2 regions of the Devosia sp. MC532 genome follow, and region 2 is predicted to be linked to the other one. Evidence: predicted binding sites of a transcription regulator. Region 2 holds the regulator's gene; the other holds the start of a gene.
The links. The regulator HrcA, encoded in region 2, represses chaperone genes, less so after heat shock. The targets are predictions, from matches to a motif close to GTTAGCACTCNCNNNNNGNGAGTGCTAAC.
Positions count from the first base shown of each region.

Region 1: groES (co-chaperone GroES) is a predicted target of HrcA. The motif match lies at 2,126-2,154, and genes of this name have one in related genera.

Region 1 is NZ_JAEMNZ010000004.1:28,510-31,919, forward strand. It holds gene groL (chaperonin GroEL) at 91-1,731, opposite strand; gene groES (co-chaperone GroES) at 1,790-2,080, opposite strand; gene JHC09_RS06340 (DUF427 domain-containing protein) at 2,267-2,626, shown strand; gene JHC09_RS06345 (hypothetical protein) at 2,732-2,923, shown strand; gene JHC09_RS06350 (DMT family transporter) at 2,944-3,410, shown strand, end outside.
Region 2 is NZ_JAEMNZ010000003.1:69,803-73,212, reverse strand. It holds gene JHC09_RS04950 (non-canonical purine NTP pyrophosphatase) at 1-360, opposite strand, end outside; gene rph (ribonuclease PH) at 512-1,228, opposite strand; gene hrcA (heat-inducible transcriptional repressor HrcA) at 1,368-2,453, shown strand; gene grpE (nucleotide exchange factor GrpE) at 2,527-3,111, shown strand; gene JHC09_RS04930 (DUF6500 family protein) at 3,183-3,401, shown strand.

The sequences.
Region 1 (3,410 bases), on a different contig from region 2:
GGTCTGAGCGTTTGGACTACTAGAAGTCCATGCCGCCATTTCGGGCCGGCTTGCCGGCCCGAACACCCAAAGTGATGGGCGTTTGGACTACTAGAAGTCCATGCCGCCCATGCCGCCCATGCCGCCGCCGCCTGGCATTGCCGGAGCGTCAGCCTTAGGGGCTTCAACGATGATAGCCTCGGTGGTGATCAGGAGCGATGCAACCGAAGCTGCGTCCTGAAGCGCGGTGCGAACGACCTTAACTGGGTCGATAACGCCGAGGGCAACCAGATCGCCGTATTCGTCGGTCGCAGCGTTGTAGCCGAACGATACTGCGTTGTTTTCGAGGATACGAGCAACAACGACCGAACCTTCAGCGCCAGCATTGTTCGCAATGGTGCGAACTGGAGCCTGAAGAGCGCGACGAACGATAGCGATACCAGCTTCCTGGTCAGCGTTCGCACCCTTAACGGTGATCGAGTTCGAAGCGCGCAGCAGAGCAACGCCGCCGCCTGGTACGATGCCTTCTTCAACCGCAGCGCGGGTTGCGTTCAGAGCGTCGTCAACGCGGTCCTTGCGTTCCTTAACTTCAACTTCGGTCGAGCCGCCAACGCGGATGACAGCAACGCCACCAGCAAGCTTAGCAAGACGTTCCTGCAGCTTTTCACGGTCGTAGTCCGAAGTGGTTTCTTCGATCTGCGCCTTGATCTGGCCAACGCGACCCTGGATGTCTTCCTGGGTACCAGCACCATCAACGATTGTGGTGTTTTCCTTGGTGATTTCAACGCGCTTGGCAGTGCCGAGCATGTCGATGGTCACGTTTTCGAGCTTGATGCCGAGGTCTTCCGAGATGACCTGACCGCCGGTCAGGATCGCGATGTCTTCGAGCATTGCCTTACGACGATCGCCGAAGCCTGGAGCCTTAACAGCTGCAACCTTGAGGCCGCCACGCAGACGGTTCACAACGAGGGTCGCGAGTGCTTCGCCTTCGATGTCTTCTGCAATGATCAGCAGTGGACGCTGGGACTGAACAACGCTTTCGAGGATCGGCAGGATAGCCTGCAGGTTCGAGAGCTTCTTTTCGTGCAGCAGGATCACTGGATCTTCGAGAACCGCAGTCATCTTTTCTGCGTTGGTCACGAAGTATGGCGAGAGGTACCCACGGTCGAACTGCATGCCTTCAACGACATCAAGTTCGGTTTCAGCGGTCTTGGCTTCTTCGACGGTGATAACGCCTTCGTTACCAACCTTCTGCATCGCTTCAGCGATCATGTCGCCGATGGACGATTCACCGTTAGCCGAGATGGTGCCGACCTGAGCAACTTCCGAAGAGGAAGTGATCTTCTTGGACGATGCCTTGAGCGAAGCGACGACTTCGGCAACTGCCATGTCGATACCGCGCTTGAGATCCATTGGGTTGAAGCCAGCAGCAACAGCCTTCACGCCTTCGACAACAATTGCCTGGCCGAGAACGGTTGCAGTGGTGGTGCCGTCGCCAGCAACGTCATTGGTCTTGGAAGCGACCGAACGCAGCAGCTGTGCGCCGAGGTTTTCGAACTTGTCTTCAAGTTCGATTTCCTTAGCAACCGACACACCGTCCTTGGTGATGCGTGGAGCGCCGAAGGACTTTTCGATCACAACGTTACGGCCCTTTGGACCGAGAGTGACCTTAACAGCGTTGGCGAGAATGTTGACGCCACGGAGCATCTTTTCGCGAGCTTCGGCGGAGAACTTTACTTCTTTAGCGGCCATGGTGTGGCTCCTTAAGAATTCTAATTAATGGGAGAGACAGTTAAAAGCGGAGAGGCAATTAAGCCTCGATCACGCCCATGATGTCGCTTTCCTTCATGATGATCAGGTCTTCGCCGTCGACCTTAACTTCGGTGCCGCTCCACTTGCCGAAAAGCACGCGATCGCCTGCCTTTACGTCGAGGGCAACGGTCTTGCCAGCGTCGTCGCGAGCACCTGGGCCCACAGCAACGACGATACCTTCAGACGGCTTTTCCTTGGCGGTATCTGGAATGATGATCCCGCCCTTGGTCTTTTCTTCACTGTCAACGCGACGGACGACTACGCGGTCATGCAGGGGACGAAAGCCCATGGTAATATCCTCTTGGCATCATTTCTGAATGCAATTTTGTGCGCTGTTAGCACTCGATACATCTGAGTGCTAACAATGCTGCACTGGATATAGGAACGCCCTCCAAGTGGAGTCAAGGGACGTGAACCTAAGTTTTTTCTCGTGCGTTAGAGCGTCATGACAAACGTGGAAAATAAGGATAGCCCCATGTCCACACTCAACACACAGGGCCGGACCATAAGCCCCGTCTCAAGCCGCGTTCATATCTTTTTTGACGGCGACGAAATCGCGAGCACTTCCAAAGCGCTAAAGCTCGAACAGCCGGGGCGTGAGACGCGCTACTACTTCCCCATTGAGGATGTTCACCCCTCGATCTTGGAAGCGTCTGATACCAAGCGGCAGGAGGATGGGCTCGGCGAAGCGCATTACTACAATATAAAGACGCTCACCGCCGATGGCGAAGATTTGGCCTGGTACTACCCCTATGCCGAGGGTGATTACGCTGAGCTGCGCGATTTGATCACCTTTGGCGGCGATCGCATCTCTATTCAGGTGACAGGGGGCTAGGATACGGCTACTGGCACAGGCAAATCCGCATTTCGTGGCACCAGATCATGGAAATGCCCAACTCCCCCTCTTTCCCTTCCAATCATTCAAGGCCATAAGACGCATATGAGCGAACAATCGACACTTCAGATCAAACTGCGCCGCGTCGGCGGCGTTGGCGCAAACACCAACTGGCACTGGGAAGTCCAGGATGCGGAAGGCAAGGCCCTCAAGACTGGCTCTGCCGTCGGTCCTGAGCACAAGGCTTTCGCAACTGCCCGTATTGCTAAGGAAAAGCTGGAAGCGGCTGGCAAGTAAGCCCGCCGACAGGAGATAATGTGGATCTCTCGCCTCGAAATTCCAGCACCGCCGAACTAGGCGGCGTGGCCGGACCTCTCCGAGGCATTTTCCTTAAAATCCTGTCCGTATGCTGCTTCGTGGTCATGGCGACCATGTTAAAGGCTGCTGACACCATCCCCGCCGGGGAAATGGTGTTCTTCCGTAGCTTTTTCGCACTCGTGCCGGTCCTCGCGTTTCTTGCGCTGCGGGGCCGGCTCTCCACTGCTTTCAAAACATCGCGCCCCTTTGGGCATGTGTTGCGCGGGCTCATCGGCGTGTGTTCGATGGCGCTTGGCTTTTTCGCGCTGACCCGGCTGCCCTTGCCAGAGGCCACGGCCATTGGTTATGCCTCCCCGCTGGTCATTGTCATCCTCTCGGCCATTCTGCTGCACGAGCGCGTCTATATTTTCCGCTGGACGACGGTGATTATCGGTCTGGTGGGGGTCGTCATCATTCTGTGGCCACG
Region 2 (3,410 bases):
GCCCGCGCCAGCGGCCTGCAAGGCATCTTCCACGCGCTTCATGGCGCGATTGAAGTCGCGCGGCACACCAGCCCAATCGGCTGTGTAGACACCCGGATCGCCATTGAGCGCGTCGACGCAAAGCCCGCTGTCGTCGGACAGAGCCAACATATTGGCGCCCGTCGCCGCAGCATGAGCCTTGGTGCGCGCGTTTTCGGCAAAGGTGGTGCCGGTTTCTTCTGGCTCCGGCAGGCCCAAATCGCCCGCCGACACCAGAGCCAAACCAAAGGGCTCAAACAATTCGCGGAATTCTTTGAGCTTGCCCGCGTTATGGGTCGCGATGCAAAGACGATCACCGGGGCGAAGACGAGGGATGGTCATTTCTTTGTACCTTCGAGTGCGCGGACGATGTCATTCCATACGCGAGAATTGTGAGCGGAAAAATGGCGTTCGCCATTGGGCCGCGCCGCCTGCTCAGGGCGAGCAGGACGGTCCGCAAGACGAAACGGTAGCTTCTTCCGCAACCAGTGCATTATTGACCCAGAACTGCGCGCTGCTGCGCGGAAAGTTCGGTAATGCCCTTTTCGGCCAGACCCATAAGGGCTTCCAGCTCCGAGCGGTCGAACGGAGCGCCTTCAGCAGTGCCCTGAATTTCGACAAACTTGCCCGAACCGGTCATGACGAAGTTGGCATCCGTTTCCGCTTCAACGTCTTCGAGATAGTCGAGATCGAGAACCGGGGTGCCGCGATAAATGCCGCAAGAAACCGCTGCGATACTGTCCTTGAGAACCTTGCCCTTGGTCAGCTTGCGCTCTTCCATCCAGGCGACGGCATCAACCAGTGCCACATAAGCGCCCGAGATGGCTGCGGTACGGGTGCCGCCATCGGCTTCAAGCACGTCACAATCGAGAGTGATCTGAGCTTCGCCGAGCGCTGCCAAATCTACAACAGCGCGGAGCGAGCGACCGATGAGACGCTGAATTTCTTGGGTGCGGCCTGTCTGCTTGCCGGCTGTGGCTTCACGACGATTGCGCGAACCGGTGGCGCGGGGCAGCATGCCGTATTCAGCTGTGACCCAGCCCTGACCCTTGCCACGCAGCCAACCCGGAACGCTGGTTTCAACCGAAGCAGTGCACAAAACTTTGGTGTTGCCGAAGGTTACAAGGCACGAGCCTTCTGCTTTCATGGAGACCTTACGTTCAAAGGTCACCGTACGCATATCTGAAGGCTGTCGACCGGAGGGGCGCATATTTTGTCCGCTAGAAAATGGTGTTAACCGCCTCTTAACCTCCAACGGCCCCACTCACAAGCTGCGGCAGCTTGGCGCTTGGGGAGGAAGAGCTTAAATGAGAGTACAGGGTTAAAGCGAAAGATTTAGCATAAAAGCCATGACCAGACCGGCAGAAGACTTCCTTAGCGTGCTCAACACGCGCTCCCAGGAGATTTTTCGCACCCTCGTCGAGCGCTATCTCGACACTGGTGTGCCCGTGGGGTCGCGTGATCTTAGCCGACTTTTGCAGGTGGAGCTTTCCCCCGCTTCTGTCAGAAATGTGATGGCAGACCTTGAAGACCTAGGTCTTATTGCGGCGCCACACACCTCCGCTGGCCGTGCGCCAACCCAGCAAGGCCTGCGCTTTTTCGTCGACTCCATGCTCGAAGTGGGCGCGGTGGATGAAGATGAGCGCGGCCGGATAGCCCGCCAGATGGAACACACTGCCGGGCGCGGGCAGGTTGAGGACATGCTGACGGAAGCCTCCTCCCTCCTCTCCGGCCTTAGCCACGGCGCTGGCGTGGTTATTGCCACCAAGGCCGATATGGTGCTGCGGCATATCGAATTTGTGCGCCTCGATAATTCACGGGCCATGGCAATCATGGTCGGCGAAGATGGGCAGGTCGAAAACCGTATCCTTGAATTGCCACCCGGCTACGCCGCTAGCTCCTTGCAGCAGGCGGGCAATTATCTCTCCAATTACATTGTCGGGCGCACTTTGGCGGAAGCCAAAAAGCTGCTCAATGAGCGACGCGATGAACAACGCGCCGAATTGGACGAGCTCACACAAAAACTCGTCGACGCTGGCATTGCGACCCTGTCCACCCCTCCGTCGGGCAATGCTCCCACGGTGATCGTTCGCGGCCGCGCCAATCTCATCAATGACACCATGGCCAGCGACGAGTTGGCACGGATGCGGCAATTGTTCGATGAGCTGGAAAGCAAGGACGGATTGCTCGATCTCTTGGGCGATGCGGAGCGCGGGCAGGGTGTCCGTATTTTCATCGGCTCAGAGAATAAGCTCTTCTCCCTCTCCGGCTCTTCGGTGATTCTCTCGCCCTATAAGGATGCCAATGATCGGATCGTTGGCGTCTTGGGCGTTATCGGACCAACGCGATTGAACTATGCACGGATTGTCCCCGTTGTGGACTACACGGCCAACGTCATTTCCGCGATGATTGCGCGTAAGCGCGCAGCGCGGTGAGTGAGAGCTTGAATTACCGTCTCGCTTGACCGATATGCGGGACAGAAAGTTTTAACGAACGGAAGAAGACACAATGAGCGACGAAAACGCCGCCCAGGGCGAAAATCCGGAAGTCGAGATCCCGACCACCGAAACCGCTCCAGAAGTCGATCCCGTTGAGGCATTGCAGGCGGAAAACGCCGACCTCAAGGACCGCGTTCTGCGTACCATTGCGGAAATGGAAAACCTGCGTAAGCGCACGGAGCGCGAAGTCGCTGACACCCGCACCTACGCCATTGCTGGATTTGCTCGCGATATGCTGAGCGCCACCGACGCGCTGTCGCGCGCGCTGCTGGTCATCCCAGCCGATGTCCGTGAGAGCGCTGAAGGTTCACTCAAGAGCCTCATCGAAGGCATTGAGCTGGCTGAACGCGAAACCAACCGTCTTCTTGCCAAGCATGGCGTCAAGCCGATCGAGGCCGCTGGCCAGAAGTTTGATCCGCATAAGCATCAGGCGATGTTCGAAGTGCCGAACCCGGCCGTTCCAGAAGGCACGATCGTGCAGGTCGTTCAGGAAGGCTTTGCCATTGGCGAGCGCGTTCTGCGCCCAGCCATGGTTGGTGTTGCCAAGGGCGGTCCAGCGGCTGAAGCAGGCGACGCGATCGACAAGAACGCTTAAGCGCTCTGTCTTCACACTTGAAAGGGCGCCATGGGGTGCCCTTTTTTATGTATCCAGCGAACGGACTATCAATGACACCGGCACTGCGTGAAAAAGCCATCGCGGTGTGTACCGCCAAGATCGCACAAAAGGGAGAGGGCGTTGGCCTCTCGTTTTATGCGTTTTTCGCCAACCGCAATGATACGCCTGATCTGCTGATGGAAATGGCGACGTGGTGGATAAAAACCCACCGCCTTGATCATTTTGTCAAAGCGACCACGATCAAGGCGATGCTCATTGCCGAACGATAATCAGCTTAG